Regions from separate parts of the Virgibacillus sp. Bac332 genome, predicted to be linked through region 1. Evidence: riboswitches for the same ligand, from Rfam matches in the RefSeq annotation. Region 1 holds a riboswitch; each other region holds the start of a gene.
What was found. Region 1 has a riboswitch for thiamine pyrophosphate ahead of D9782_RS20915 (ABC transporter substrate-binding protein). Riboswitches for the same ligand answer to the same signal wherever they lie in the genome.
Positions count from the first base shown of each region.

Region 2: linked by a shared signal. The riboswitch ahead of thiT (energy-coupled thiamine transporter ThiT) and the one ahead of D9782_RS20915 (ABC transporter substrate-binding protein) in region 1 are both predicted to bind thiamine pyrophosphate.
Region 3: linked by a shared signal. The riboswitch ahead of tenA (thiaminase II) and the one ahead of D9782_RS20915 (ABC transporter substrate-binding protein) in region 1 are both predicted to bind thiamine pyrophosphate.
Region 4: linked by a shared signal. The riboswitch ahead of D9782_RS06755 (YkoF family thiamine/hydroxymethylpyrimidine-binding protein) and the one ahead of D9782_RS20915 (ABC transporter substrate-binding protein) in region 1 are both predicted to bind thiamine pyrophosphate.

Region 1 is NZ_CP033046.1:4,255,890-4,264,136, reverse strand. Features, by position in the region: gene eno (phosphopyruvate hydratase) at 1-702, shown strand, start outside; TPP riboswitch at 1,045-1,154, shown strand; gene D9782_RS20915 (ABC transporter substrate-binding protein) at 1,470-2,483, shown strand; gene D9782_RS20910 (thiamine-binding protein) at 2,487-2,777, shown strand; gene D9782_RS20905 (ABC transporter permease) at 2,777-3,547, shown strand; gene D9782_RS20900 (ABC transporter ATP-binding protein) at 3,540-4,280, shown strand; gene D9782_RS20895 (TatD family hydrolase) at 4,273-5,061, shown strand; gene D9782_RS20890 (nucleoside hydrolase) at 5,124-6,104, shown strand; gene ptsP (phosphoenolpyruvate--protein phosphotransferase) at 6,286-7,998, opposite strand; gene D9782_RS20880 (alpha/beta fold hydrolase) at 8,158-8,247, opposite strand, start outside.
Region 2 is NZ_CP033046.1:2,863,961-2,872,207, forward strand. Features, by position in the region: gene D9782_RS13580 (M3 family oligoendopeptidase) at 1-1,475, shown strand, start outside; TPP riboswitch at 1,735-1,837, shown strand; gene thiT (energy-coupled thiamine transporter ThiT) at 1,946-2,515, shown strand; gene D9782_RS13590 (YflT domain-containing protein) at 3,027-3,377, opposite strand; gene D9782_RS13595 (hypothetical protein) at 3,490-4,920, shown strand; gene D9782_RS22960 (hypothetical protein) at 5,216-5,353, opposite strand; gene D9782_RS13600 (carbon starvation CstA family protein) at 5,631-7,367, shown strand; gene D9782_RS13605 (cory-CC-star protein) at 7,755-8,012, shown strand; gene D9782_RS13610 (ArsA family ATPase) at 8,035-8,247, shown strand, end outside.
Region 3 is NZ_CP033046.1:1,581,664-1,589,910, reverse strand. Features, by position in the region: gene D9782_RS07610 (Gfo/Idh/MocA family protein) at 1-496, shown strand, start outside; gene D9782_RS07605 (hypothetical protein) at 1,801-1,998, opposite strand; gene D9782_RS07600 (DUF2642 domain-containing protein) at 2,012-2,206, opposite strand; TPP riboswitch at 2,475-2,586, shown strand; gene thiW (energy coupling factor transporter S component ThiW) at 2,791-3,288, shown strand; TPP riboswitch at 3,277-3,379, shown strand; gene tenA (thiaminase II) at 3,444-4,130, shown strand; gene thiD (bifunctional hydroxymethylpyrimidine kinase/phosphomethylpyrimidine kinase) at 4,130-4,936, shown strand; gene thiM (hydroxyethylthiazole kinase) at 4,933-5,706, shown strand; gene thiE (thiamine phosphate synthase) at 5,710-6,327, shown strand; gene D9782_RS22785 (hypothetical protein) at 6,669-6,812, opposite strand; gene D9782_RS07570 (MerR family transcriptional regulator) at 7,057-7,794, opposite strand; gene D9782_RS07565 (hypothetical protein) at 8,064-8,247, opposite strand, start outside.
Region 4 is NZ_CP033046.1:1,406,464-1,414,710, reverse strand. Features, by position in the region: gene D9782_RS06765 (ATP-binding protein) at 1-1,341, opposite strand, end outside; gene D9782_RS06760 (DctP family TRAP transporter solute-binding subunit) at 1,791-2,855, shown strand; TPP riboswitch at 3,080-3,182, shown strand; gene D9782_RS06755 (YkoF family thiamine/hydroxymethylpyrimidine-binding protein) at 3,299-3,907, shown strand; gene D9782_RS06750 (ECF transporter S component) at 3,904-4,485, shown strand; gene D9782_RS06745 (ABC transporter ATP-binding protein) at 4,482-6,146, shown strand; gene D9782_RS06740 (energy-coupling factor transporter transmembrane component T family protein) at 6,121-6,906, shown strand; gene D9782_RS06735 (CHY zinc finger protein) at 7,207-7,518, opposite strand; gene D9782_RS06730 (pentapeptide repeat-containing protein) at 7,545-8,186, opposite strand; gene D9782_RS06725 (VOC family protein) at 8,212-8,247, opposite strand, start outside.

The DNA.
Region 1 (8,247 bases):
AAGGGGTATAACACAGCTGTTGGTGACGAAGGCGGATTTGCACCAAACCTTGCTTCTAATGAAGAAGCTTTACAAACAATTGTGGAAGCAATTGAAGCTGCTGGTTACAAGCCAGGAGAAGAAGTGAAGCTTGCAATGGATGTTGCTGCTTCAGAAATATATGAAGATGGTAAATATAATCTAAAAGGTGAAGGTGTTGTTCGTACTTCTGAAGAGATGGTTGATTGGTATGAAGACATGATCAACAAATACCCAATTATCTCCATTGAAGATGGACTAGATGAAAATGATTGGGATGGATTTAAAGTATTAACAGATCGTCTTGGTGGACGAGTACAGCTTGTCGGAGATGATTTATTTGTAACAAATACTAATAAGCTTTCCAAAGGTATTGAACAAGGTATTGGAAACTCTATCTTAGTAAAAGTTAATCAAATCGGTACATTAACAGAGACGTTCGAAGCAATCGAAATGGCAAAACGCGCTGGCTATACAGCGGTTATCTCACACCGTTCAGGAGAAACAGAAGATGCAACGATCGCTGACATTGCTGTAGCGACTAATGCAGGTCAGATCAAAACAGGTGCACCTTCTCGAACAGATCGTGTAGCTAAATACAATCAACTGCTTCGCATTGAAGATGAGCTAGCAGGCATGGGTGAATATGCTGGTAAGACAGCGTTCTATAACCTAAATAAATAGGGAAGAAAACCTCTTAAGGTATGGTGGTTATACTTTAAGAGGTTTTTTATAGGTTTATCCCACACATATAACTGGCAGTAATAATCCACTTTAAGCAATAAAGTAAAACCACTATGGGGAAGTGGAGGATCGATTGCCGGTAAATGTCCGGTCGGTTCAAAGGATTTTAGGTCTGTGGTGCTAACAATCAATGTGGGATAAATAAAACCCCCACTGATTAAAGTGTCACTTTATGCAGAAGTTGCTTCTATGTTCATAGAAGTTTCTATATTTTTTGAGTTTCTTAAACTTGATTAAATGGACGAATTATGTCATAGTTACTATGGAATTAATAATAGAATACTAAAGTTGTAGGGGGACCAGTGTTGCTGGTTGAGATTGTATCCGTAAGGTACTGACTCTTAGAACCTGATCTGGTTTAAACCAGCGTAGGGAACATGTTTGATACATCAAATATTAAGTTGTATATGCCCTAATGGTGATTAACCATCTAGGGCATTTTTTATAGTCTAAGAAATTATAAAATTTGCGTGTTGAGCTGCGTCCAGCTCCAGCGCCCAGAAACTAGGCTACTTCATCATGAATCGCCCTAATCTAAATCATCATCGGCTCGCAAGCTCACCGTGAGTCCTTTATCTCCGTTGAATCGTCGCTGCGTTGCTAATCGGGTGTTTGCGCTTTTATTCTTAGCGAAGGAATTACAGTCAAACAAGATGATACATACGCTGTTCCTTACAATGAGAAAGGTATTCAAGAGGAGGAAAACATTGAAGAAGCTTTTACTGCTTAGTTTAGGGATTACACTGCTTATATTAACGGCATGTGGTACAGAAGAGAAAGAACAAAGTCAGCAGAACAATGACTCAACAGAAAAGAAAAAGATCTCTGTTGTACTTGATTGGACACCAAATACGAATCATACAGGATTATATGTTGCAAAAGAGAAGGGATATTTTGAAGAGCAAGGCCTTGATGTGGACATAATTATGCCTGGTGAAGCGGGAGCAGATCAGTTAATTGCATCTGGTAAAGCAGATTTTGGTGTGAGTTATCAGGAGGGGATTACTGAAGCTCGTGTACAAGATATACCGATTGTTTCCATTGCTGCTGTTATACAGCATAATACCTCAGGTTTTGCCTCACCCAAGAATAAACAGATTACTACACCTAAAGATTTTGAAGATAAAACATATGGTGGCTGGGGAGCTCCGGTAGAAAAAGCGGTTCTAACCTCACTCATGCAGCAGGAAAATGCTAATGTAGAATCAGTTGATATTATCAACATGGGCGATACGGACTTTTTTACTGCGGTGAAAAGAGATATTGATTTTGCGTGGATTTATTATGGTTGGACTGGTGTAGAGGCAGAGCTCCGTGATGAAGAAATTAATATGGTGTATTTAACCGATTATTCGTCAAATTTAGATTATTACACGCCGGTTTTAGCTACCAATGAAAAAATGATCAAAGATGATCCAGAAACAGTTAAGCAATTCTTAGCTGCAGTATCTAAAGGTTATAATCTAGCAATTGAGCAACCAGAGGAAGCCGCTGATATCTTAATTAACGCTGTTCCTGATTTGGATGCAGAATTAGTAAAAGCAAGTCAAGCTTGGTTAGCGTCAAAGTATCAAGATGATGCGGACCAGTGGGGGAAACAAAAGCAAGAGGTATGGGAGAATTACGCCAATTGGATGTATGAGAATGAGCTGTTAGATAAACCGTTAGATAGTGAAAAAGCATTTACAAATGAGTTTTTACCAGAAACAAAGGAGGAATAAATGATGGCAGATGCACTAGTTAGTATTCAAATTATCCCGAAAACGAAAAATGGTGAAGATGTTATTCCGTATGTGGATGAAGCGATTAAGATTATCGATCATTCCGGAGTTAAGTATCAGGTAAGTCCACTAGAAACTACAATGCAAGGTGATCTTGCAGAACTATTTGGAATTATTGAGAAGATGAATAAAAGGATGACTGAAATTGGTTGTGAAAATGTTATTTCACAGGTGAAGGTTCTTTATCAACCTTCTGGAGCTTCCATGGAACAATTAACGGAGAAGTATCGCTAATGAGAAGATTGCGAGAAAAGGGATGGCGACCAGCTCTGGTCCTCATCCTTTTCCTTATCAGTTGGGAAATAGCTTGTCGTATTTTTTCGATCCCAGCTTGGCTACTACCTGCTCCAAGTGTAATATGGCAAGAAGCTGTCAATGGCTGGCCAAATTATGCTAGTCATCTACAATCGACTATCCAACTATCGATTATCGGATTTATGATAGGCAGCAGTGTAGGTACGCTCGTTGCTGTTTGTCTTCATCTCATTCCGACAGTTAGGGAAGCCTTTTATCCATTATTAATAATATCACAGAATATACCTATTATTATTTTAGCTCCCTTATTAGTAATTTGGTTTGGTTTTGGAATATTGCCGAAATTAATTGTTATTACACTTGTTTGTTTTTTTCCAATAACTATAGCAGCTTTAGATGGATTTAGACAAACAAGTGGAGAACTGAAACACTATATGCAAATGACAGGTGCCAGTAAAGGGCAAATCTTTCGTAAGCTAGAGTGGCCATATGGATTACCTTCTTTGTTTAGTGGTTTAAAGATATCGGCGACATATAGCGTAATGGGAGCGGTGATATCTGAATGGCTTGGTGCAAGTGAAGGAATTGGAGTATATATGACTTTGGCATCTTCGTCTTTCCGAACAGATCGTGTCTTTGTTGCTATCTTATTTATAGTGCTGTTAAGTTTATTGTTTTTTGGTTGTATTTCATTAATTGAAAAAAGAGTAATTAAATGGAAACCGGAAGAAGGGAAGATCAGTGAGTAACTTAGAACTTGTAAATCTAACAAAAAAATATGGGGAAACTACTATTCTTAATCGTATTTCATTAACGGTGCGAAACGGAGAGTTTGTTTCGATTGTTGGACCATCAGGAAGTGGGAAGAGCACGTTATTTCGACTGATTGGAGGGATTACCTCACCTAATTCCGGTACGATTAAATTAAATGGAAAAGAGATTATCGGCAAACGGGGATTCATCAGCTATATGCCTCAATCAGATTCCTTACTTCCTTGGCGTTCGATTTTACAAAATGTTGTCTTAGCGGCAGAAATTGCAGGTAGAAAAGATGAATTAGAAGCAAAACGAATGCTAGAACGAGCTGGCTTAAAAGGATATGAAAATGCATATCCCCATGAATTATCTGGAGGAATGAAGCAGCGCGCTTCTTTTGTACGCAGTATTTTAAGTCCCCAGCCTGTTATTTGTTTAGATGAACCATTTTCCGCATTGGATGAATTTACCCGTTTGGACATGCAAAAGTGGTTATTAGCAATGTGGAATGAGCATCAACGATCAATCCTTTTCGTAACGCATAATATAGAAGAAGCATTATTTCTATCTGATCGTGTGATCGTGTTGTCAGCTCGTCCGGCTTCGATAAAAAAAGAATTCACAATTCCTTTTTCAAGACCAAGAGAGGAAGCGTTAGTTTTATCAGAAGCATTTCTAGAGTATAAGAAAAGGATATATCAGGAATTGAGGGCTACAAATGGATAGCTTCATTATTGATGCACACATTCACTTAGATATGTATACACAGGAGGAACAAACAGAAATTATTAAATCTTTGAAACGGCATCATGTTAGCTCACTAATTTCTGTTTCGAATAACCTAGCATCGTCAATTTCCAATTTAAGGTTAGCGGAGAGATGTTCCGCAGTTAAACCTGCTTTCGGATTTCATCCGGAACAAGAAATACCTAACGATAATGATATAGCTGATTTAATACAATTTATTGACTCGAATCTAGACAGAGCAATTGCGGTAGGTGAAGTAGGTCTACCTTATTACAAGCGACAAGAAAATTCAAATTTAATGGTAAAGCCATATATTGAATTACTAGAATTATTTATACGAAAAGCTAAAGAATGGAATAAGCCAATTGTACTTCATGCAGTTTATGATGATGCTACCATTGCCTGTGATTTATTAGAAAAGTATTCCATCACCAATGCACAGTTTCATTGGTTTAAGGGTGACAAACCTACAATGGAACGAATGAGCCAGAATGGATATTTTATATCCATCACACCAGATGTCATGTACGAACGAGAAATTAACCAGCTAGTTAATAAATACCCAATAACTCATATGATGGTGGAAACGGATGGGCCTTGGCAGTTTGCTGGTCCGTTTATCAACCAACTGACCCATCCAAAAATGATCCATAAGTCGATTAAACAAATAGCGACAATTAAAAAAATGCCTCTTCCTGATGTACAGGAACAACTTTATGTTAATACATCCCAGTTCTTTCATCTTAAGAATGACAAGTGAACATAGGACGAGTATGAATGGGAATATCATGTTAACAAGACATATGTTTATGGAGGGTTTTTATGTCTCAAAAAGTGTTGTTATTTGGTGATGTAGGTATTGATGATACAATCGCGCTTATCTATGCTTATTTGAACGATGATGTAGAAGTCATCGGCATTGTGGCGGATTATGGAAACGTATCAAGAGAAAATGCAATTGCGAATATCTTATATATCCGCAGTCTTTTTCCAACAAAAGAGGTAGAGGATATTAAAGTAATTGCTGGTGCACATATTCCAATGACTGGAGAACCCCCAGTATATGTTCCGGAAATACATGGGGAATATGGATTGGGACCAATTATTCCCCCTAAAAATATGCAGAATGGTATTAGCGAAAATTTCTGTGAAATTATTGATTTAATTGAAACGTATAAAGATGAATTAGTGATTGTTAATATTGGAAGATTGACTTCTTTAGCTAGCTTATTCATCTTATATAAATCATTAATGACTACCATAAAGGAATATTACATTATGGGTGGCGCTTTCTGGGTACCAGGTAATATTACAGCTGTCTCTGAAGCTAATTTTCATGGTGACCCAGTGGCTGCTCAAGTAGTACTTGCTCACGCAAACAATGTAACCATTATTCCTCTTAATGTCACTAAATATGCGATAGCAACACCTCAAATGGTTGAGTATATTGATCGAATGGGTTCCGTTAGTATTGTGAAAGTATTACTGGATTATTATTATGATTTTTATAAAAAACGCAACCCATCGATTCAAGGTAGCCCATTACATGATGTATTGACACTTATGGCCGTTGTAAAGCCTGATATGATGACATATCAATATCTTCCTGTTCATATCATTCAAGCGCAGACAGGAATAGTGAGGGGACAAAGTATTGCTGATATTCGTCCATATGTTAATTTAGAAGATATGCAAGATGGTGAAGAGGTAGGTGGGAGAGTCCATCGTATTGCCTTTAATCTCGATTATCAAAAATTCTATATTGATTTCATGTCCATTATGACTGGTGAAAGATTCAGCTAGAAGAAAATATTCCCTATAATAGTAATAGTATGTTATAATATAAGTAAGCGTTTGCAAATAGGTTTATCAAGCAGTTCAATCTAAACTTGAAACAGGGGAGTCATGACGAAGTAGTCATTTATACTATCTTATAAACAAAGAAGATGACCTCAGGGAGAAATCACCTTCTTTATTTGTATAGCTATTCTGTTTTCTCTTTAATAAATTCTACAACTTCTTCAGCAGTACCCATTGAAAGGATTTTATCTTTATAAGCTACCATTTTTTCTTTAGATAGCTTACGAAGTTGTGTACGAGCCGGTAAGATCGACGTTGCACTCATACTGAATTCATCTAAACCAAGACCAAGTAGAATTGGAATAGCAATGGAGTCACCTGCCATCTCACCGCACATTCCAACCCATTTATCCTCACTATGTGCTGCTTCAATAACAGTATGGATTAGGTTCAGAATTGCAGGGTTATATGGTTGATATAGGTAGGAAACCTGCTCATTCATTCGGTCAGCAGCCATCGTATATTGGATTAAATCGTTTGTTCCAATACTGAAGAAGTCAACTTCCTTTGCAAATTGCTTAGCGATTACAGCTGTGGATGGAATCTCCACCATGATACCAACCTCAATGTCGTTGGAAACTTCGAAACCTTCTTTTAGTAAGGATTCTTTTTCGTCCATTAAAATAGCCTTAGCCTTGCGGAATTCTTCCAATGTTGCGATCATCGGGAACATGATTTTTAAGTTACCGTAAACGCTTGCTCGTAAAAGTGCACGTAATTGTGGACGAAAGACATTCTCATTTTCTAAGCAGAAGCGAATAGCTCGGAAGCCAAGGAATGGATTTAGTTCCTTAGGAAGGTCTAAATAGTTTAATTCCTTATCTCCACCAATATCCAATGTACGAACAACGACAGGCTTTCCTTCCATTTGCTCTAGTACTGATTTGTAAGCAGTGAACTGCTCTTCTTCTGTTGGGAGCTGACTTTTACCCATATATAAAAATTCTGTACGATATAGTCCAATGCCTTCACCGCCATTAGCTAGCACACCTTCAACATCATCTGGAGTACCAATGTTGGCAGCTAGTTCCACTTGTTCTCCATCTTCCGAAAATGTAGGCTCGTCTTTTAGCTTAGCCCATTCTTGCTTCATCTCGGCAAACGCTTCTTGTTTCTTTCGATATTCTGCTATTTCTTCTTCAGACGGATTGATAATAACTATTCCTGCATTTCCGTCAACAATGATCGTATCATCTTTTTTAACAGATGCTGTTATTTCTTTCGTACCAACAACCGCAGGAATTTCTAATGACCTAGCCATAATCGCTGAATGGGAGGTGCGGCCACCGATATCAGTAGCAAAGCCCTTAACAAAATCACGATTTAATTGTGCAGTATCCGAAGGGGTTAAATCGTTCGCAATGACAATTACCTCTTCGTTAATTAAAGCAGGATCAGGGAAGGTAACCCCTAATAAATGAGCCATAACTCGCTTTGTTACATCATGAATATCTGCAGCGCGTTCACGCATATAGGCATTATCCATATTCTTAAACATATCGATAAACATATTGGCTGTTTCTTCAAGAGCAGTTTCGGCAATGACATTTTCAGCTTTTATTTTATCCTTAATAGGGTTTATTAGTTCAGGGTCACTAAGTACTAATAAATGGGCTGAAAAAATTTCGGCATGTTCATCACCGATATTTTCTTTAGTATGTGCCTTGATTTTCTCAAGTTCTTGCTTAGAAATTTCAAGCGCTTTATCTAATCGCTCTATTTCGACATCTGGATTGTCGATAGATACTTTTTCAAATGACAAATCTGGAGATGCAAGCTGGTATACTTTTGCGATTGCAATTCCAGATGAAGCGGCAATTCCTTGAACATTTGACATATTTGTTACCCAACCTTTCTACAATTCAATCAACCTCTATTTTACCCCCTTGGATTAGTAGGTACAAGCAATCAGCGACAATTTATTTAAAGTTTGTCGAAAAAGACGGAAAAAAGTTAGAAATTATTTAAAAAGTACGAGTGAATTCGGGGTTTCACTCTATATACTGGAAATATTTGCTTGTAACCAGCTATTTATTGCAGTATACACCTCTTCTTTATTTGCTTCATTCAACAGTTCATGTCTACC
Region 2 (8,247 bases), 1.4 Mb from region 1:
AAATGGATACGATTCAAACGACATTTGAACAAAAACTAGTCGACATTCCTGACATAGTATGGGACCAACTTGTAAAAAGTGAGGATTTAGTTGATGTAGCATATGTGTTAGAAGAATTTAGAAATCATGCAAACGAACAATTGGTGCGAGATCAAGAGGTTCTTATCAATGATCTGGCAATTGATGGATATCACGCTTGGGGACAAATGTACGATGTGATTATAGGAAATATGAGTGTAGATATGGTAGAGGATGGGGAAACGAAAAGCTATTCTATTGGGCAGGCTACAAATAAACTAACACACCCAAACCGTTCATATCGTAAGCAAGTGTTTCAACAGCTAGATAAAGCTTGGAAGAATAACGCTAGTTTATTTGGTCAAACATTAAACCACCTAGCTGGCTTTCGTTTACAAACATATAAGCATAGAAATTGGAATGAAGTTTTGCAAGAACCATTGGCTTTGAACCGTATGAGAAAAGAAACATTAGATGCGATGTGGACTGCAATAAAAAAATATAAGCATCCCTTTGTAGAGTATCTTATGAACAAGGCCAAACTACTTGGACTTAACAAACTAAGTATTTATGATGTTGGAGCACCAGTAAACAAAGTGGTTAAGACTTCGTCGTTTGAAGAAGGAGCTGACTTTATTGTCGAACATTTTACTCAGTTTAGTCCCCAAATGGCTGATTTTGCGAAAATGGCCTTTGAAAATAGGTGGATTGAGGCTGAGGATCGTCCAAATAAGCGTCCGGGAGGATTTTGTACAAGTTTCCCTGATAGTAAGCAAACACGCATTTTTATGACTTATTCAGGTACTTCATCTAATATTGCAACGTTAGCTCATGAGTTAGGGCATGCTTATCATCAACATGTAATGAATGATGTAAATGGACTTAATCAACGGTATGCAATGAATGTTGCTGAAACAGCGTCAACATTTGCTGAAATGGTTGTTGCAGATGCGTCGGTAAAAAGCGCACGTTCGATTGCGGAAAAGAAAAGTTTATTAGAGGATAAGATTCAGCGGAGCATTGCTTTTTTTATGAATATACATTCCCGTTTTATCTTTGAAAGGCGTTTTTATGAAGAAAGGAAACAAGGATTAGTGCCAGTGAAAAGATTAAACGATTTGATGATAGAAGCACAGAAAGAGGCATATTGTGATGCATTATCGGAGTATGATCCTAATTTTTGGGCATCTAAATTACATTTTCACATAACAAGGGTGCCATTTTACAATTTCCCTTATACATTTGGTTATCTTTTCAGTCTAGGTATCTATGCAAAAGCACAAGAAAACGAAGATAGTTTTGAAGATGCATATATTTCGCTTTTAAGGGATACTGGTCGCATGAACGTAGAGGATCTTGCTAAAAAACATTTGGATACAGATTTAACTAAGCCTGAATTCTGGGAAGCTGCTATTCAATTATGTGTCAATGATGTTGACGAATATCTTTCGTTGTAACGCTGTTGTGTTTTTACGATATGTCATGTACAATACTTGTAGTAAATAGGCAGTGAAAAGTAGTTTCTTATTTATTCCACATGTAACTGATAGTAAGAACCCCACTTCAAGGAATAAAGTGAAACCATTATTGGTAAGTGGGGGAATCGACTGCCGGTAAATGTCTGATTAGTTTATCTCTCAATCAGAGGTATAAACAAAAACCCCCACTGATTGAAGTTTCACTAAACAGTAAGACAAAAGAAGCAAATATAAGTTAGAAGCCTACAGGGGGAGCCAATTGGCTGAGAGTGAACATAACTGTTCTTACCCTTTGAACCTGTTAGTTAGTACTAGCGTAGGGATGGTGGCTTTTTTGATGGACAGAAAAGTAATGTGAGCAGATTCCCCATCAGGAAGTCTTCCCCTTGGCATTGCTTTTTTTGTATGGATAAGTTACTTAACTGCATAAAAAAGGGGAGGAGAAAGATATGAGGCGCACATTATTTTTAGTAGAAGTAGCCATTTTTGCAGCTTTTGCATTTTTATTGGATTTTATACCATTTTTATCATTTAAGGTTTGGGCTCAAGGTGGCTCCATATCCTTTGCGATGATACCGATTTTTATTGTCGCATTTCGCTGGGGGGTCAAGGGCGGTTTATTAGCTGGATTGCTGTTGGGAGGATTACAATTATTATTTGGGCCAACAGTCTTCGTACCCCTACAAGGGTTCTTAGATTATATTGTTGCGTTTACCGTATTAGGTTTTGCAGGAATTTTTGCAAAACCTGTCCAAGCAGTAGTTAAAGAAGGAAAAACGAAAACAAGCCTATATTATATTGCTGTAGGCGTGTTTTTAGGATCAGCTTTACGCTTTTTAGCCCATTTCACTGGAGGGATTGTATTCTTTGGTGAATTTGCGCCAGAAGGTCAGCCTGTATGGTTATACTCGTTGCTATATAACGGATCGTACATGTTACCTGGCTTTATATTAAGTACGGTTCTTGTGTTCTTTTTATTTCAAAAACAACCACGTACACTATTACGTATGTCCGCTTAATCTAGGAGTTTTCCTCATAATAAATATACGAAGATTAGTGGGTAGTTATTGACTCGAGGATTTTGCCCACTATTTTCTATTTAGTAGTTTAGAGTTATAGTGAGAGGTGAAATCAAGCTTAATCAATTGCGGCAATTATTATCGAGACTGATAAAATGATTATTCAGAGTAAGAAATATTTTGTTTTTTCCCAAGCTCTTTATTATCTTTATTTCATAACAAAAGCGCATTAGAAACGTAGCGACTGGAGCTAGTCAGCTCGTAGGGCGGGCGATTGTGAAGTCACATCGTTTCTGGGCGCTGGAGCTGGACGCGGCTCAACACGCCCCTATTTATCCAAATGGGTAAATTTTATATTTTCTTCCTAGACTATGAGAAAAGCTGCTTCACCCAATTAGAATTGGTGAAACAGCATTGATAACTTGCCTATCATAAGCAAGTTATCTTTTTCTTACTGACAGATTAAAACGTTTAATTATGAAAAACTACTGTATAGTAGAGATTTATGCTTTTATTGTAAATACCTATTAACTTCCTCATGGTTAGTTACAATCAAGAGTACTTTTCCTTCATCCATATCTTCCTCATAGTTTTCAGCTTCTGCTTGAGAGAATCCTATTTCGGTTAATTTCGTTCTTAGTTCATCACCTTGTGTACTAAAAAGATTACCAACGGCATGTCCAATATCCATTTCCCTTATTCCTATGGTATTCGCATCCGCACCATCAGCTATTCGGTTTGTTCGATCATCATCATGGGATAAAACATACACATCTTCTTTATGAATACCTTTATCCTTTAGTATTTGAATAGCTTCCTTTAATTGCTGATCATTTGTATATTCTTTTATAAATGGTTTCATTAAAATTACCTCCTTATCAATCTTTCATTATTATCATACCCAACGCTAGAAGAACTAAACATGTACGAATTGCATAGGCTATAGCACATCCATTGGAGAGGAAGAGGTTGGCGTGGAGCTTTCAATATCCCATATTTTATATGGTTTGTTTACCTTACTAATTATAGGCACAATGGTCATGCGGAAGGGAATCGTATTACCAACGTTATTTGGTACATTTATTATTGCGTGGGTTTATAAAGGTAGTCTAATTGCTGGATTTACCGCAATATTTCATGCAAATCTTGTAGCAGCACAAGAACTATTTAGTATTTTTTTAATCATCACCTTTATGCTCGCGTTATTAAATTCATTACGTGATTTAGGTGCAGATAAACGAATGATTCAGCCAATACAAAAAATAATGGTAAATGGTCATATATCTTATTTTGTTTTAGTTATTGCTACCTATTTGATATCTCTATTCTTTTGGCCAACACCAGCAGTACCCCTAATATGTGCGCTTTTGGTACCCGCTGCAATCCGAGCAGGTCTACCAGCAATTACGGCTGCAGTAGCAATAGCAATAGCTGGTCAAGGAATGGCACTTTCCTCTGATTATATTGTGCAAGTTGCCCCCAATTTATCTGCTACCTCAGCAGGAGTAGAAACAGCTGTGGTTGCCGATCAAGCACTTATTTTGTCACTTATAACAGGTGGTATTGCTATTATGCTTGCTTATATAATGTATCGAAAAACAATTCGATCGAAGGAGGATGTGCGAAACAACATAGAACTTGAAAACATTCAAACAACAAAGGAGTATACACAAAGTCAACATACGAATGAACTACGTGTATGGAGTAAATTATTTGCTATTCTTGTCCCTCTGGCATTAACTGGTGTCGTTAGTTACATGGTTTATGAAAAGCTTAATACAGGAAGAATGAGCGGATTAGAAGGAGGAGATGGAGCAGCATTTATTGGTGGTGTTGCAGTTATCTTGCTATTATTATCGACCATTGCATTTCGTAGGCAGCATGCGCTCGATTATATAACAACACATATAACAGATGGATTTGTTTTTGCTTTTAAGGCAATGGGTCCGGTTATTCCAATTGCTGGATTTTTCTTTTTAGGTAGTTCAGACTTTGCAGGAGCTATTTTAGGTATGGAGAAGCGTTCACCTGCATTCCTATTTGATCTCGTTCAATCGATTCAAGAATATCTTCCACAAAGTGCATTGTTAGCTGGATTCAGCGTTTTGCTTATTGGTATTATTACAGGGCTTGATGGCTCTGGTTTTTCAGGGCTTCCACTTACTGGTTCTCTAGCGGCATCATTACAAAACGGTTCCATTGATGCAACCACCCTTGCAGCAATAGGGCAAATGGGTTCGATATGGACTGGTGGTGGTACGCTCGTTGCATGGTCTTCTTTAATCGCTATTGCTGGTTTTTGTGGTGTATCGGTAATGGAATTAGTACGTAAAAACTTTATACCTGTTATCGTAGGATTAGTCATTACAACAATTGTAGCTGTAGTTATTTTATCCCGCATATAACTGGCAGTAAGCCCCCACTTCAAGCAATAAAGTGAACCCAAAATGGATAAGTGGGGGGTCAACTGCCAGTAAATGTCCGATTGGTTCACCTAACCATCCGTGGGGGATAAACAACCTCCTCCACGGATGGAAGTTTCACTTTATCCCGCATATAACTGGCAGTAAGCCCCCACTTCAAGCAATAAAGTAAACCCAAAATGGATAAGTGGGGGGTCAACTGCCAGTAAATGTCCGATTGGTTCACCTAACCATCCGTGGGGGATAAACAACCTCCTCCACGGATGGAAGTTTCACTTTATCCCGCATATAACTGGCAGTAAGCCCCCACTTCAAGCAATAAAGTGAACCCAATATAGGTAAGAGGGAGATCAACTGCCAGTAAATGTCCGATTGGTTCAAAGGCCTTTAGGTCATACTCTTGTGGTACTAACAATCAGTAGGGGATAAACAACCTCCCCACGGATGGAAGTTTCACGTTTTATAAATTGTATGAATGGACTCAAATAAAAAGGTGGTCCCTTATTAAATATCCTTCCTGTATAAATAAGGGATTACCTTTTAAACCATACATAAGGGTTGAATGAATCATGTAAAAGCAGAAAGACAGTACTAAAATAAAGCGTATTCACATATTCTCATACAGATACGTCTTAAAAAAATTACGTGCTAAAATTGGACGGGTCTTTACTTGATAAAGGAGGGATAAAGAAGTGTCAGGTATTTTAGTTGCATTAATAGGTATGATCGTTTTTGCATTAGGTTATCGCTACTATTCTCGTTTTGTAGCGAAAAAAATTTTTAAACTTGATCCAACCTATGTGACACCAGCACATCGTTACAGTGATGGAGTGGACTTTGTTCCCACAAATAAATTCGTACTATGGGGGCATCATTTTACTTCGGTTGCTGGTGCTGCACCAATATTGGGTCCGGCAATTGCCGTTTATTGGGGATGGCTGCCAGCTTTTCTGTGGGTAATACTTGGAACTGTATTTGCTGCGGGTGTGCATGATTTTGGAACATTGGTCTTGTCAGTACGAAATAAAGGTCAATCTGTAGGTACATTAGCACATCGTTTAATTGGTCAACGAGCGAAGATACTGTTTTTATTTATCATTTTAATTCTAGTGTTAATGGTCAATGCGGTCTTTGCATGGGTAATTTCAAATTTATTTATATCTTACCCAGCAAGTGTGCTTCCTGTATTTATTCAAATCCCATTAGCTATCTGGATCGGTTATGCTGTATATAAACGAAACAGAAAAATGCTTATTCCATCCGTGTTAGCATTAGCAATTATGTATTTAACTGCAATTGTTGCTAGTAAGGTAGAATTTCTTCAATTTGATCTCGTTCATTATATGGGTGGTGAAGCTGGAGCTGGTTTATTTGGTTTAGGAGCGGTTTCTTCGGCATTTTTAATTTGGATCGTCATTTTGATGATTTATGTCTATATTGCCTCAACACTTCCGGTTTGGAAATTATTACAGCCACGAGATTTTATTAATTCACATCAGCTTGTAGTGGGACTAGGAATTCTTTACTTAGGATTATTATTTACTAACCCAGAAATAACTGCTCCAGCTACGAATGCTAACCCAGATACACCTTGGCTTCCCTTATTATTTATTACGATAGCATGCGGGGCAATTTCAGGTTTTCATGGACTTGTTACATCAGGAACATCGTCAAAGCAATTGAATAGGGAAACAGATGCGAGATTTGTAGGCTACTTAGGAGCAGTAGGTGAAGGAATATTAGCATTAGTATCGATTCTTGCTGTTGCTACTTTTTTTGCTAGTACCGATGAATTTATGGCTACCTATAGCAGCTTCTCTGATGCCAATGCTTCTGGACTTGGTACCTTTGTTGAAGGGGCCGCTGTTCTGGCAGGGGGACTTGCCATTCCTCCAGATGTAGCAGTTACGATTGTATCGATTATTGTCGTTAGTTTCGCAGCTACGACTTTAGATACTTCTGTTCGACTCATGCGTTACATCATTGCTGAATTAGGTAGTGAGTATAATCTTCCAGTGTTAACACGGACACATGTGGCAACAACTGTGGCAGTTGCATCGAGTGCTGCGCTTGTATTATTACCAGAAGGTCCGAAAGGATTTGGGTCTGGAGGTTATCAACTTTGGCCACTATTTGGTACAGCCAATCAGTTACTGGCAGGGATTAGTTTGATGCTTATCGCAGTTTGGTTGAAACGATTAGGGCGAAACTATGCAGTTGTATTCATACCAATGGTGTTCTTAATGTTTATGACACTTTATGCGATGTTCCAGCAGGTTTTATTTGAATGGTCGTGGTTAGGCTCATCTCCTGATATATTATTATTTATTTTTGGTGCAATTATCTTTATATTTGCACTTTGGATAAGTATAACTGCATTCTCTGTATTGAGAGGAAACGATGGGAAACCATTGGATGATGACAATTAATGAAGGGCGTGTCTTCTATAAAAAATCGCCTAGATTAAAGTAACTGGAATATACGAGACATCTGTTGGAAGCGTGAGCGTGTGTGTGAATCCTCTGAAGAGAGATTGCAGGAGAGCCTAGCAGTTAGAAGGGAATACAATTCAGTCATGTTGGAAAAGGGCTAGTTTTTATCCCACATATAACTGGCAGTAAGACCCCCACTTCAAGCAATCAAGTAAAAACAACATAGGTAAGTGAGGGATTGACTGCCAGTAAATGTCCGATGGTTTCAAAGGTCTTTAGGTCATACCCTTGTGGTACTGATCCCATTCGTGGGGGATAAACAAAACCTCCACTGATTGAAGTTTCACTTTTTGACAGCCCCTTTTTCGGTGAAGGAGTGATTACATGTTTAAACATTGGAAGCGGTGCATTCAATGGTATGAGGAAATGATTAGCATGCCCCATCGTCAAGAAATCGCCCGAGAACTTAGGCAAGAAGATGATGTGTTTCTCTTACTACTATATTCAGAAATGATTGGCATTCCTAATCCAGTCTACTATTATACATTAGAACTCTATCCGTACATAGTGGAGAATTTTCATGATTGGCATTTGCGAATGGGGATGGAAAAATCACCTTTATCCGGTATTCGGTGCTGTTAATAAAAATCAAAAGGAGATTCAAATGGCAACGTTACTAAATAAGATTGTATTTATTGGCGGAAAAGGGGGAGTGGGTAAATCTACATCTGCAGCAGCACTTGCATGGGAAGCTGCAAGATTAAACAAGAAAACTTTGCTCATTTCTACAGACCCTGCTCATAATCTAGGAGATATTTTCAAACGGGAAATTGGCGGGCAAATAACCCAAATCACTAGATTATTATCTGCTATCGAA
Region 3 (8,247 bases), 1.9 Mb from region 1:
GCGTATGAGCCCCTACCATAAAAGAATTAAAAATATCGATGTTGTAGAGGATTTAATGATCCATGACCTTTATATTTTGCAAGAGATTCTTAAGGATAAACTCATGGAAGTTAAGGCGTTAGGAAAAATAATTGACGGTACAATTAAGCATGCTGTGGTCATTGCCAAGTCTTCACAAGAGACAATCGTAAAGCTGTCATCTAGTTTTAAATCTAAAAATAAAATTAGAACCATACAAATTCTCACCGAAGATGCTTTTATAGACGTCAATTTATTAAAAAAAGAAATCAACATACGAAGCTCTATTCTCACCAAAACTATTAAGGTGGATGATTCTATACATCCACTACAAGTACAGCTAACTGATTTCATAAACTGTATTAAGGTCAAAAGAGAACCTTCTGTATCAGGAAATGAAGGAATAAAAGCATTATTAATTACCAATCAAATTAGTAAGGAAATTAGTAAAATAAACAACGAGAACAAATTTTTATAGGGAAAATTCAAATACCAAACCAGTCTTAGAAAGTATGAATAATTAGTGTCTAATTTTATTTATATTCGCTGGTTAATCATATCATTCATATAAATATTTATTTTCAAACTTGGGTACCGATGATTATTAAAATTAAAACCACGCCATTACAAGAGTTAAAACCAAAATCGCAATGGGATTATTTAAGTGTGGTTATTATTGGTCAATTTAAAACAATTGTTTCTTCTTTATTAGTCATTCAATTTAAAATCATGTAATACGTTCTTTTTTCCCCTAAACTCTAAGAATTTTTGTTTATCTAAATATTCTCTGAAACAGGCAATCTACTCCGCCTGTTTCAGAAATTATATGCTGATTTTTCAGTACCAAGTCCCCTCTAATAAAAAAACACCAAAAACGTCATTAACCTATTTGAGCCGAATTCAGTTGGTCTACTTTACTATGAATTCTTCTTAGACCTTATTGTAATGAAGATAGAGATTTCCTTATAACTGATTTGTTACAGGAACATCATGGACAATCTGTATTATTACCATCCTGTAGATACTTAAACTACTCTTTCTTCACCATGGTATTATAAGGATCTGTCCCTCTACCGAACGGACAGTAAACAGGTTTCTTCCGAACTGATCCTGAGTAAATGACTTCCCCTCAGTTTGATGACTTCTATACACTTTCGATACTTCCTCAGTGGTTCAATGGTTTCGTTTCCATAATATTCACCTGACAGACTCTCGTTCTGCCATTTCCCTAATGCTCAATACCATAACTTTTACCTATACATCTGATCACACAACATACCCGCCCCCCCTGTTGTACCTTTATTTCTGACTACTTGAAGATAAGCTTAATTGAGATTATTTCTTGAAAGAATCCTCTCTAACAGATCAGATACACCATCTTGGTTGTATCGGCTCGTTATCCTATAACTCTCACAGCCCCCTCATAAGATCTCTCCCTGTTAGAATGAAAACTTTCCTCCGATATAACTGCTAAATTTGCTGTATGGGCAGTATTGGACTTTGTCTTATGTTACAGACTTATCTGAACTAATCAAACCTTCTGTCTAGTTTCTGTTCGTCAGTTCAGAAGTTTACGCCCAGCTTCTTTCAGTCACTACCACACGATAGCCATTTCCATGCGCTAACAGTTCCTACTGCCAAGCTTGTAGCAGACTTTCAACGCCAAGTTTTCATCCATGCACGGTGCATAACTAAAAAAAGTATAACTCCTTCAAATCGAGAAGTTATACTTTTTAATCAAAAGTAATACTGTTAAACCAACAAAACCTAACTTTATTATTCTTAAGAAAATCGTACAAAATTAATAGCATTAAATGCTATATATATTTCTTGAGGCCCATAACCACTATTATCGTTAACGATTACCAATTGTGAAGTTACCTTTAGAAGCGTACCTTCTATTAAATTATTATCAGTAGCTATTTCAGCATCAGAGCCTATACGCGTTAAAAGTTCGGCAAAAAGATTTATTTGGAACATCTATATTCCTCCTTTATAGCTCACTAATAAGCTCAATTTTATACAGTCTCACCAAAACTTGGTCGCCAGATCCCTCGATAATGACAGTATAATCATTCTTAACCTGATCAACTGTTCCCGTTACCATTCCAAAAGCAGTAGTAATTTGAACTTGTTCATTTATTAAATTTAGAAGTACTTGTTTAATTTTAGAAGGAGTAAGTGCCAATTAGATTCATCCTTTCTATAATAAATTTCTATTTACCATATGCTACATTTACTAAGCTGTAAGGGCATTTATTTCTATGGATCACTAATTCCACCATTATCATATAAACATAAATAAAATAATAGATGATAACCTATCAAATAAGCCTATTAAAAAAAGGCGCTTTAAATGGTAGACGCTATATTCCTTTTTTCCCATGACAAATAACAATATATTTGTTATGCTTGATTCTGTTAGTTGCTGAAAGCATAATTAAATTCACAAGTTACTTAACTACTAGGGGTGCCCAATATGTGGGCTGAGAGGAAACACGTGACGTTTCTAACTCTTATGGACCTGATCTGGTTAATACCAGCGGAGGGAAGTAGTAGACGCAACGTCTTTCTATTTTCTTACACAAAGCCAGGTCCATGGAGGATCTGGTTTTTTTCATAAGAACAGAGTGGATGTATATTATGCTTTGCTGTCTACCTTTAGCATCCATAGCTACTGGGGAGAGGCGTGTAGGACGTAAGCTATACCGCATATTGTCGGTAATTCCTATTGTTGTCCTATGCTCACTTTTTATAGAAAGGAGGGAATAAGTGAGAAGAACGCACGTATTAACATTGATGGCAATTTTCGTAGCAATTGGAACATTAGGAGCACAATTCTTATGGTTTCCTGCTGGAATTGCTAAAGCGTATCCAGTGCAGCACGCAGTAAATGTAATGGCGGCAGTAATACTGGGACCTGGTCCAGCCGTAGTCATAGCTTTTATGATTGGAATTTTACGAAATATGCTGGGGATTGGTACATTACTTGCTTTTCCGGGAGCAATGGTTGGTGCTTTCCTTGCTGGGCTTTTTTATCAGTGGTTTGGTAGAAAGCTGTGGGCTGTGATCGGAGAAAGCATTGGTACTGGTATTATCGGATCATTCATAGCGGTTCCATTTGCTAAATTGTTTATGGACAGTGCTGCTGGCGCTTTCATTTTCATGCCATCGTTTTTGGTAAGTAGCATAACTGGCGCATTTATTGGCTGGTTCATTTTATTACGAGTAAAGCAAGAAGATACGATACGCGTACAAGGAAACTACTAGGGGCGCTTTGTTGCTGAGATAAGGACTTTTCCTTTGTCCCTTTGAACCTGATCTGGATAATACCAGCGCAGGAAAGTAGTGGGGAACATATTATTATCCTCTATTTATCTACTTTTACACCTCTAGTGGCTTCCCATAATAGAAGGAGGCTAAATATGAATTTCACTGATCAATTAAGAGAAGAAAACAATGATATTTTCCAGCTTATTTTTAATCATCCCTTTGTTCAGGGGATAGGGACTGGCGAGATTTCTAAAGATGCGCTCGCACATTATATTAAAGCGGACTTTGAATACTTAAATGCCTTTATGCAAATTTATGGAATAGCGCTATCCAAATCAAAGAAACGTGATGATATTGCTTATTTCTTTGATCAAATAAATTTTATATTAAACGATGAAATCCACCCACATCATAACTTCTGCAATCATATCGGTGTGGACTATGCGTCCTTACAAGGACACCCTTTGCCACCTACTGCAGATCATTACATTAAACATATGATGTATCATGCACAAATGGGAACGTCTAGTGAGATACTAGGAGCTCTACTTCCATGCCCTTGGACATACTTAGAAATTGGTAGGGAATTAATGGAGCAGTATAATCCTAATAAAGATCACCCTTTTTACGATTGGATTAGTTTCTATGCAAGTGGTGATGTAGATAATACCACCTTTGAATTGAGAAAACGGTTGGATATACTTGCAGAAAATGCTGCCAAGGATGAAAAAGATCTCATTAGAGAAGCTTTTCGAAAAAGCTGCCAGCTGGAGCTTAAATTCTGGGAAATGGCCTACACATGTGAATCATGGCCAAACGCAGAAAAGGTGAACAGCTAATGGCTAGCATACCTTGCGCGCTGACTATTGCTGGAACAGATCCGAGTGGCGGTGCTGGCATACAGGCAGACCTAAAAACATTTCAAGAACTAACCGTATATGGAATGTCTGTAATCACCTCTGTTGTGGCACAAAATACAACCGGTGTGCAAAACGTACACCATCTACCTGTTACGATGATAAATGAGCAACTAAACTCAGTTATATCAGATATGCCTGTGCATAGCATAAAAACAGGTATGATTGCGAACAAAGATATGATGCAGGTTATTGCAGAGCACTTGTCCAAATCAGTTGTGAACTATGTCATGGACCCTGTCATGGTTGCAACTAGTGGCGATCCATTAATATCGGAAGATGCTCGATCGTTTCTCAAACAGCAGCTATTACCATTAGCGACTGTAGTTACTCCTAATATTCCTGAAGCACAGTATATTACAGGACAATCTATTGATAATACAAGTGATTTGCAAGAAGCGGCTTTCGAGATCGTCAAAAGCTTTGGAGCACGCGCAGCACTTGTTAAAGGTGGCCACCTGCAAGGTAAAGCCGTCGACTATTTATATGATGGGAATAAGCTTTACACGTTCGAAGCAGAGCGGTTTCAAACAAAGAATACACATGGTACAGGTTGTACGTATTCAGCGGCAATTACTGCTCATCTAAGTAAAGGTCTACCACTTTACGAAGCTGTAAAGCAGGCGAAACAGTATGTAACAGCTGCTATTCAATACTCCTTTTCACTTGGTGCCGGTAACGGACCTACAAATCATTGGGCGGTACGCAAAGAAAGGGTGGAACAATGACACAATCCATTATTCAAGCAGTTAGAGAACAAAAACCATTGATCCATAACTTAACCAATGAAGTAGTCATGAATTTTACAGCTAATGGTCTGTTAGCCTTTGGTGGAGCACCGATAATGGCAAAAGCAGAACAAGAGGCTAAAGAAATGGCTACCGCTGCGAATGGTGTACTTATTAATATTGGTACAACAACTTTAAACGAGCTATCAGCTATGAAACTAGCAGGAATAGCCGCAAATAAAAAAGGTATCCCTGTCGTACTTGACCCAGTTGGCGTAGCGGCTACAACCTTTCGCCAAGAAGCTGTAAAGCATTTGCTACACGAAGTACAGTTTACCGCAATCAAAGGTAATGCTGGCGAAATGGCACAGCTTGTGGAGATCCCTTGGAAAACAAAAGGTGTTGAGTCAATTGGGGACGGTAATCTAGAAGAAATTGTCGTTAAAGTTGCCAAAGCCTATCATACAACTGCTGTAGTTACTGGTGAGACGGATGTAATTTACAGTGAAGGGAAAATAATTCACAACACGACTGGTCATGTATGGCTAGAAAAAATTACTGGTGCAGGCTGCTTATTAGGAGCTATTCTAACTGCATGCTTAACAACTAATCATGCTCTAGAAGCTAAGGCATTGGCAGCAGTACAGTTTTATGGACTTGCTGCTGAACACGCGGCTTCTCAAGAATATGTGCTTGGTCCTGGAAGCTTCTTACCAGCATTTATAGACGCCCTTTCCAAAGACTTAGATCAATTGAAAGGAGTTAATTAATCTTTGCAGCTAAAGGATGCTCTAAGAAAATACTTTATTATGGGTAGTCAGAACTGCCATAACGATCCAAAGCATATTTTGGAACAAGCAGTAAAAGCTGGTATAACAGCATTTCAATTTAGAGAAAAAGGAAACGGGTCATTAACTGGTTATAAAAAATTTATTTTAGGAAAACAACTTCGGAATATCTGTCAAAACTATCGTATACCTTTCTTCGTTAACGATGACATAGAACTTGCTGAAATATTAGATGCAGATGGTATCCATGTTGGTCAGGATGATGTATCTGCTCTGGAATTACGTAGGCGTTTTCCAAATAAATGGGTCGGCCTTTCTGTATCAAATAAAACAGAATTAGTAAATAGTCCCATTTCCTCTGTTGACTATTTAGGAGTGGGGCCAATATTTTCTACTACAACAAAAGAGGATGCTAAATCAGCGATTGGACCGAATTGGATAAAAGATATCAAACAAGCTTATCCCTCCCTGCCAATTGTGGGTATAGGTGGTATCACTACAGACAATGCAGCTTCTGTTATCCAAGCGGGAGCGGATGGGGTTGCGATCATATCCGCTATAACCCTTGCAGAAGATATTAATAAAGCTGTTCTACAATTATAGTAGTAACAATCTATATTCAAAGAGTGCAGAAATAGCACACAAAACAATTAAAGCTGTGCCCAATAAAAAACAATCGGCACAGCTTTTTTTACGCTTGCTTTTTCGTCAATCCTGCGACTCTTTATACGAATAAAAGCAAAGCGCCCGATTAGAAACGTAGCGACTGGAGCGAGAGAAAGAATCATGGTGAGCTTCCGAGCCAATAATGACTTAGATTAGAGCGATTCGTGAAGTCGCATCGTTTCTGGTCGCTGAAGCTGGCCGCGGCTCAACACGCCCATATTTATCCACTTGAATAAAAAGAACCCGTAGCTCCAAGCTACAGGCTCATCAACATAAATCTATAGTTCATATCGCTTACAATGGTGTTTACTCCCCGCTTTACACCCATTCACACCGGAATCTGGTGACACTGCTGCCGATGCTGAAATAGACGAGAAAAGAAGCATGGTAAGAATGGAACTACCCAGCAATAACTTTTTCATTGTTTTATCACTACTCCTTTTATAATAATCTATCTACATTTTACTATACACTGTCACTCTCTAATTGTATATAAAAATCAGAATTTTGGTAATATAGTAGCAATCCTATTACATAAAGTAGCCTTTAGAACTACCATAACGACTGCAAGGGAATAAGCACATAGCTCTATAGATAATAAACTGTTCGTAAAAACTTCAGCATGATTAACCGAAAAGAGACTGAAGCATTCCTGCCTCCTTCTATTTATTGAAGATTATCAGCATAGGCAGTCATCGCATCTCGCATGAATACAGCTAAACCATTACCATATTGATCGATATTTTTTGTGAAACGTTCATCATCTACATATAGTTGGCCTAGTCCTTTAAAAGCTTCTAGTGAATACGTTCCTATACGATTTAAGAATTGATACCATTCAGCAATTCGTTCTTGAGCAATTTCAGAGGCAGGATCTTCATGACGAACTTCGGCTAATTTACGATAAATCGCATGGAACGTTTCCTCAAACTCTTTTTTTTCAGCTTTTGTGAAGCTATTAAGTTTTGCATTCGATTTATTAACTGCTTTATCCCCCCAACGCTCTCGCGCTTCCTGTTCATAAGGATTATGACTAAAGTCAAATCCGGCAAATTTTTCTTGATTACTCATTACAATCTCTCCTTTTTTATACTTTAATGTTTTATCAATCGTTCCAATCATTGTATTGATTCGCCTCCTTTTATCAAGCAGCATTTTGCGATGCATCTCTAAGGCCTCAGCTTGATTAAAAGAAGGGCTGTCAATAATTTCTTTAATTTTCTTCAAAGAAAAATCAAGTTCCTTAAAAAATAAAATCTGCTGCAAACGTTCTAGATCATTCTCTGAATAAATGCGATATCCTGATTCGGTTGTTTGTTCGGGAGTCAATAGCCCAATTTCATCATAATGATGTAGTGTGCGCACACTAATCCCAACCAAATCAGCTACTTCCTTTACTTTCATAGCTGTTAACCTCCCTGTAAACTTACTATAAAGTATAACGTAACGTTAGAGTCAATAGAAAAATTAATTAACAGCATATTTAAATTCTAAATACAGGTTACCAATCGCTATATCCAAACAAAAAGAACTGGAACAAAGAATTTCAGTAAAAAAAAGCAGAACTATCATTCGAAATGTTTTGGTAACATTCGAATCCATCCTGCTTTTCTAGTTCTAAACTATTTGTTGCTGTATTGAAGCACCATTCAGCGGCTGTTTACACGCTTGATTCATGATTCCGTATTCCGTTTATATACAAAAAAATACAGGCTTAATGGCCACCAAAGAATGGCGAAAATCGGATAAATGGCCCAAATGGTACCTGGTGAGTAAATAATATTTACCATTATAAAAAATAAACAAAGAAGTAATGACGCATGGAGTGAAAAAGTAAAATACGTACTTCTTCTCACA
Region 4 (8,247 bases), 1.7 Mb from region 1:
CCTTTTTTGCTTTATCTCTGATATAGCACATGCGTCAATTGCGTTTTCAATTAAATTCCCTAGTATGAGCACCATATCATGATTGTTAAACACAGTTGGAAATGCTTTTATTGACGTTTGACCATCCACTCTAACATCAATTCCTAGCTCTTCACCTCTACGTATCTTGCTAATAAGCAAACCTGCAATACTATAACTTTTAATTCGTTGCATCATGAACCTTGTTAAGGACGCCTGCTTCTGTGTCGTTTGGAAAACATATTCCAACGCTCGCTCATTTTCTTCTAACTGAATTAATCCTGCAATTGTATGAAGCTTATTCATATGTTCATGATTTTGAACACGTAATGCATCGACAAAAGCTTTTACACCTGTTAACTCCTCTGCCATCTTTGTAACTTCTGTCCGATCTTGAAAAACCACCACACAGCCTATCCGTTCGTTTTCTATTTCTATTGGAATCCGATTTAACATAATTAGCTTCTCATGAACTCTCAATGTTTCATTATAAGCTGCCGTCTGCCCTCTTAATTGCTGTACCATTACTTTGTCTTTCAAGACCGTACTCATGAGAGCATCATTAACATCCATTTCAATATGTAAAATCTCTTTTGCCTTTTCATTAAAAACAACTAACCGCTCATCACGATCTACAGCAATAACGCCTTCATGCATTGCTTGAAAAACTGTTGTTCTCTCTTTTAGCACCCTCGCTATCTCATATGGCTCCATCCAAAACGTCTGTTCTTTAACATGTCTTGCCAATAAATAAGAACCAATGATTCCAAAGGCTATTGTCAGTAAAGCAATGATCATTATTTCTACTCGTATAGATAAAAGTATGTTCCAAAATGATGGGAGCATATTTCCGACAAGCACTACTCCTATTTGTTCAAAGCTATCATTAACAATTGGAACAAAAGAACGGATAGCAGTTCCTTGTTCCCCCTTCGCTTTTGAAACATAACTATGCTCAGCAAAAGCAGCCCCTTCATCCTTCCCTGACGATACCGTTCCGAGCTGTTTTTCGATTGGATGGGAGAATCTGATACGGTTCATATTTAAAACAACAATGTAATCAACTTGATTAATCGTACGTATTCGCTCAACAATTGGATTGATTGTTTTCCAGCCTCGTGCTTTTACAATTGAATCCTTTATTTCTGGTAAGTTCGCCACGATCCTCCCTGTCATAAGTCCACGCTCACCAAGCCCTTCTTCTTTTCCTTGAAAAAGATTGCCGATAAGCATAATGCCACCAATTAAGAGCGTAAATAGAACAATCCCAAAAGATAGAATCATAATCTTTAGTCTAATTGGCATTTTACGAAGACTTACCATTCCCCACTTCTCCTTAAGTTTAATGATTGATAGAATATTATGATAAAATAAAGTGAAACTTCCATCCGTGGGGGGGTTTTGTTTATCCCCACGGATGGTTAGGTGAACCAATCGGACATTTACTGGCAGTTGTTCCACACTTCCCATTTTGGTTTCTCTTTATTGCTTGAAGTGGGTATCTTACTGCCAGTTATATGCGGGATAAAGTAAAACTTCCGTCCGTTTTTACTAAAACAAATACGTACAAAGGCTTCATTCGCCACTTCCTGTGGCAACGCCTTTGTGACCTACTTCCATGGAGGCCCGAACCAATCGGACATTTACCGGCAGTCGATCCATCGCCCATATTGGTTTCTCTTTATTACTTGAAGCGGGAGCTTACTGCGGTTATATGCGGGATGAATGACCACACACTGAACTTTCTCTATTTAGTTCATGGAGGTAATTATTTGCGAAACTTTTTTATAATTCTAACATTTATTATAACAGGACTTGTTTCCGCTGTCGTAATTGGAATTGACTTCGAGACAATTCGTGGAACAGATGATTATGATGATGAACAAGAGGGATTACGTGAACAAATCATCATTCGGTTTAGTCATGTTGTTGCGACTGACACACCAAAGGGACAAACAGCCCGGAAGTTTGCTCAACTTGTAGAAGCAAAAACAAATGGAAGAATCAAAGTCCACATTTATGCAAATGGGTCTCTATATAATGACACCAATGAGTGGGAAGCCATCCAAAATGGGAATGTTGAAATGATTGCCCCGGCAACAGCTAAGGTAAGTGAGCTATTTCCCAAATGGGGTATCCTTGATCTCCCCTATGCATTCCCTACACACGAGGCAGTAACGGAAGCATATGAGGGTAAAATAGGGAAAACATTGCTTGCAAACCTTCATAATACAAACGTGAAGGGCTTGACTTTTTGGTATAACGGTTATAAACAGCTTACGAATCAAGTACACGTTATCAAACTACCAGATGATGTAAACCGACTCCATTTCCGTATTATGCCTAGTCCTGTTATTAAGGAACAATTTAATCAAGTACATGCTAGCACAAGTAGCTTACCATTTAATAAAACTTATCAAAACTTGGAAGTACATTTTATTGATGGACAGGAAAATACGATTTCTAATATTTACTCTAAAAAATTCTATGAGCATCAACCGTTTGTAACTATGAGCAATCACGGTTATCTCGGATACGGTGTTTTTATTAATAAGCCTTTTTGGGAATCATTATCTGAATATAATCAATCAGCCATTCAAGCTGCCTTAAGTGAAGCAACGGATTGGGGGAAACGTCACGCGATTGAGATGAATGATCATTATACACGTGAATTAAGAAAAAAAGATGTTGTTACTATTCACTTTCTTACAACAAGAGAAAGAGAGCAATGGAAGAATGCATGGAAAGCTGTATACGATCAGATGACTACGATTATTGGCAACGAGTTAATGGACGAGGTACATCGGATACAGAATAAGTATAATTCTAGAGAATGATAACTGCTCACTATTCTCTTATACACCCAACATTTTAGCTTATTACTCTTTTGATTACATTGCTCATGTACTTCATTGCAATGTGAGGTATCAAGTCAAAAAGTCTAGCAGTTCTATAAGTTGCTTTATTTCACAGTATATCACTTATCGTATTTACAAAAAGCACTAATTGAACTATTCTATTAGTAGTATATATAAATACATAAAAACTGCATATCTATTTTAAATTGCACTAGGGGAGCTATGTACATGGCTGAGAAGAGACTACTCTGACCCTTATAACCCGATCTAGATAATACTAGCGTGGGGAAGTGCAGTCGTTCATATATCGTTTTATAGGCATAGCCTACATATATTTTTGAAGACTGCATTCCCAAAGAATGCAGTCTTTTTTATTTATGTATAACTTCACTGACATGACTATTTATTAGGAGGAAAATGATATGAACGAACAAGCATTGAACTGTATTAATAGTCGGATTGCTGGTTGCTCTTTTGCCATCTATCCAATGACAGATCAATTTGTAGATGTAATTACAACTTCACTGAAAAACGTAGATACATCTAAGGTTTGGATTAAAACAACAGATGTAGAAACCTGTGTACGTGGCAAGATCACACATGTTTTTGATGTAACCAAGGCACTTTTTTTGCATGCGGCTAGCACAGGACACCATGTCGTGTTTAGTGCCACCTACTCCATCGGCTGTCCGGGAGACTCCGATGGGGATGTATATCTATCAACGGACGACCATCGATTAAATTTAAATACAAATAACCTTCAGCAAGAAGTTGCCGGCAAATTTTCCCTTTATCCGTTGGGTGGAGGAAATTATATGAACATCATTTATAACCAAATTGAGGAAATGAAGCTCCATGGGGTTAAGGTTAGCTCTATCCACTATGCTACAAGGCTAGACGGGGATGGAAAACTTATATTCGATGGACTTGAACGTGTTTTTACAAATTTAGAAAGTAGTTATTCATCACATCTAGTTATGACAACCACCATATCTGCAAATAGCCCATCTAAAAAGGGGGAGATACTTTGAATAATTGGAAGCTAAAGGAAATAATTGTTATGTCTGTTCTTTCCGTAGTCTTCGGTATCGTTTATTTAGCATTTTTACCTATTGGAAAAATTCTCGTGTCGTTCATGGGACCCATAGGATATGACTTTATATTTGGTATTTGGTTTATTGTATCCATTATTGCGGCTTATATCATTCGTAAACCCGGAGCTGCATTTTTGTCAGAAACAATTGCTGCAACGGTAGAAATGCTCCTCGGTAATGCTATGGGACCAATCATTATTATTACGGGTATTATACAGGGTCTTGGCGCAGAAGCTGCCTTTGCGCTAACAAAATGGAAACGCTATTCACTTTGGGTGCTAATGTTAGCCGGTGTTGGAGCAGCTATATTTAGTTTTGTTTGGGGATATTTTAGATCAGGCTATGCTGCCTTAAGTACTCCATACATATTAGGTATGTTATGTATAAGAATGATTAGTGGGGCAATCATTTCAGGTTTGCTTGGAAAAGCAATTAGTGATTCACTCGCGAAAACAGGCGTACTATCTAGTTTTGCGCTTGGTAAACAAATCAGAAAGGAACGTTCCGCATCATGATCAACGTATCTAATCTTTCACTCTGGTTTCATGAAGATAATGATAAACCAATCATCTCTAATCTGAGCTTTCAGTTAGACAGAGGGGAAACCATGCTACTACTTGGACCAAGTGGTAGCGGAAAAAGTACGTTAACACACTGTTTAAATGGTATATACCCGCGCGAATTAGACGGTAAAATGACAGGTGATGTTACCATATTCGGTCAATCTATACACGATGCACATCCCGGTACAATTAGCAAACAAGTTGGCGTCGTATTCCAAGATCCAGAAAGCCAATTTTGTATGTTAACGGTAGAAGATGAAATTGCCTTTGGCCTAGAGAATATTTGTACACCGCCGCTTGAAATAGCTAGAAAAATAGACGAAGTATTACAAATGGTTGACTTAATGGATGACAAGCACTCTATCATTTCATCCCTTTCTGGAGGACAAAAACAAAAATTAGCATTAGCCTGTGTGCTAGCACTAGAACCAGAGATACTTATCTTGGATGAACCGACTGCCAATTTAGATCCACAAGCGACTCAAGAATTTATCAAGACTATTCAAACCATTAAACAGAAAAAATCAATGGGAATAATCGTTATCGAACATCAATTGGAAGGCTGGGTATCTTTTATCGACCGTTCTTTCATATTATCTAAGGACGGAAAATGTATGTATGATGGCCCACTAGCACGGATCATTTCGGATAATAAAGAAAGCGTGCTAGAAGAGGGGATTTGCCTGCCAAAAATAACAAAACTTGTACTTACAGCAGCCGAACAAAACAAAGCTGCTTATATCAGTCCACCGTTAACAATCAAGGATACCCCATCATTAGTTACATATATGGACAATAGCTTTTTAGAAAAGACAATACCAGCAGCTCACCAAGCAGACATTATACTATCTGCTTCGCGTGTTACTCAAAATAAAAAACAAAAAAGGGTACTTCATCAAATTGATTTCGATCTGTATGAGAGCTCATTTGTAGCAATCATTGGAGCTAATGGAAGCGGCAAAACATCGTTAACAAAAGTACTTAGTGGTATTGAAGCTCCTACACACGGAGACATTCTCCTACGTCAGCATCCTATCCGTAATTGGAAGGAAAAATTATTGCGAAAAGAGATTGGATACGTGTTTCAAAATCCGGAGCACCAATTTATTACAGACACTGTATTTGATGAAATTGCCTACAGCTTACGTCTGCATCCATATTCAGAATCATATATAGAAGAGAAAGTACATTACACCCTAGTCAATTGCCAATTACAAGGATTCGAGCATCGCCATCCTTATTCGCTAAGTCAGGGACAAAAAAGGAGACTCAGTGTAGCCACAATGATTGTCGATGAACAAAAAATACTCTTTCTAGATGAGCCTACCTTCGGGCAGGATGCCGCTTCTACCTTAAAGCTTATGCAAATGTTAAAAGAACGGCATGCCAAAGGCACATCCATTATCATGGTTACACATGACATGGATATCGTCGACAAATATGCGGACCGTGTCCTTGTTTTAGAAAACGGAGAAATTATAAGAGATCAATCACCAGACCAATTATGGAAGGATTCGGACTTACGAAGATGGCACTTAGACTACCCAACCCGAATTCAACTGCAACAACATTTGGAGGTGAATCAGCATGACTTCGCTATTAAATCAACTTAATCCAAGCATTAAAGCTTTTACCGTTATTCTATTAGTGTGTCTATTGACCTTTGTGTTTGATCCATTTACACCACTAGTTTATTGCTTATTCACCATCCTCCTTACTTTCGTATGTGGAAAAATTGCTTGGAAACGATACATGCTTTATTTCTTAATTATCATCCTATTATCCGTTGGTATGCTTTGGACAACGCTTGCCTTTGCTGATGAACCAAATCGACCACATGATACCATGGAGATTCTATTTTGGGATATACCAAAGGAAGATGTTACGGTAGCGTTAGCATTAACATTGCGGATGCTTGCCTTCGCATCCTTATCATTTATGTTTATCTTCACGACAAATATGGTGCATTTCATTCTAAGTCTCATGCAGCAATGCAAGCTATCTCCAAAATTAGCTTATGGGGTATTAGCTGGGTATCGCTTTTTACCTTTAATGAAAGATGAGCTTAACCAAATCCGTGCCGCACATCAAATAAGAGGGGTACGAAGAGCTAACGGAATAAAAGAATCCATACAACAATATAAACGCTATGCAATCCCTTTACTTGCCGGAGCAATTCGCAAAGCAGAACGAACAGCAGTAGCTATGGAGTCTAAAGGATTCAGCGGCGAGAGGCAACGCACCTTTTATAGAACATTTACGGTTAAATGGCAGGATTGGACTTTTTTGGTGGGTATGCTTCTCCTTTTTTTCATTATTATTATGATTTCTATTAAGTTGGGGTATTTTAGCTGGTATAAAGGACAATTTTAGACGAGGAGTCCCTTAACTAGAGAGAAATCAGATATTTTTCAGTAGTTATTTTTATAGCATTTTTACTTTTCATAGCACGTTATAGCTTTACAGCGGGGTGTTTTTCTAAAAAAGAACACAAATACTACATCCCAAAACTTAGCTCTCTTTTCACACAACTGGAATATCCGCGCAATAGTTTAACCTCCTCGTGAGTAGAGATATAATGACGAGGTCATCACAACCGTTACGATTACCACAGAAGTTTCGCATATTCCAGTTGCTTCATCTAACATTTTTAGGAGACATTTCTCTTTATCTTTAATCAAAGTACAAATGATGATGTAGCCTACATCCCTCGTTAAACACAGATCCACAGTGCATACATTTACTCATTTGCAAATACTGATTAATCGTTAATTCCGTTTTGCACACTCCACAAAGGATGGCTTTATTAGAAAATTCCTCTTCCTTCCATCTAGTAAACGTATGCTTTTCTGCTTCCTCGTGACAGTAATAACATGGATAATACGTTTGACACATTTTACATTTAATGGCGATAACATCTCTTTCGGAATGATAGTGGATACATCGTGTTTCAGAATCAACGACCTTACCGAATACCTGTATCATCTTTACCTTCTCCTTCATGCAGTACCCTAATCTTTTACCTTCACACCAAACAATTCGATAAAAGAAACGGCTTGCTCAGCTGAAATGATTGCTCCCTTTATTTCTTCGGCATTCGTATGAATCGTTGTAAATTGACAATCGCTTAAATCAACATTCTTTAAGGACGTACCTGTAAATTGGACATCATCAATCGTTGAATGTCCGAATTGAACATAGTCCCATTTCGAATCTAAAAAATTCGCACCCTTTAATAAACAATTCGTAAAACAAACATCACGCATATCCGTTTGATTAAATAAGGCATATGGAGCTTGACACTCTTGCCAATAAACATCACGAAGTTCCGTCTGATCAAAATCCGTTCCAGCTAATTTACAGTTTTTGAATAATACGCGATGAAAACGGGTCCTGCTAAAATCCACATGTGACAGATCGCAATCTTCAAGGATACTGTTGGACCAAGAAGAAAATGGCAGCTTTGACCCCGTTAGATTTACATTTCTAAAATGAACTTCCTCAAACCGCACATGCTCTGCTTCTATCGGACCATCAACATATGTAACCTTTCCGATTTCCACTAGTGTTTCATTGGAAATATCCGATAAAGATATCTGACTTAAACCTTCTGGTAATAGCGGCTGTTGAATCGTTCTTACTTTTCGCTTCATTAGCTTACCCTCCCATATCTTACGCTCAAGCATCGTTTTGAATTTTTTTCGTATAATTTAA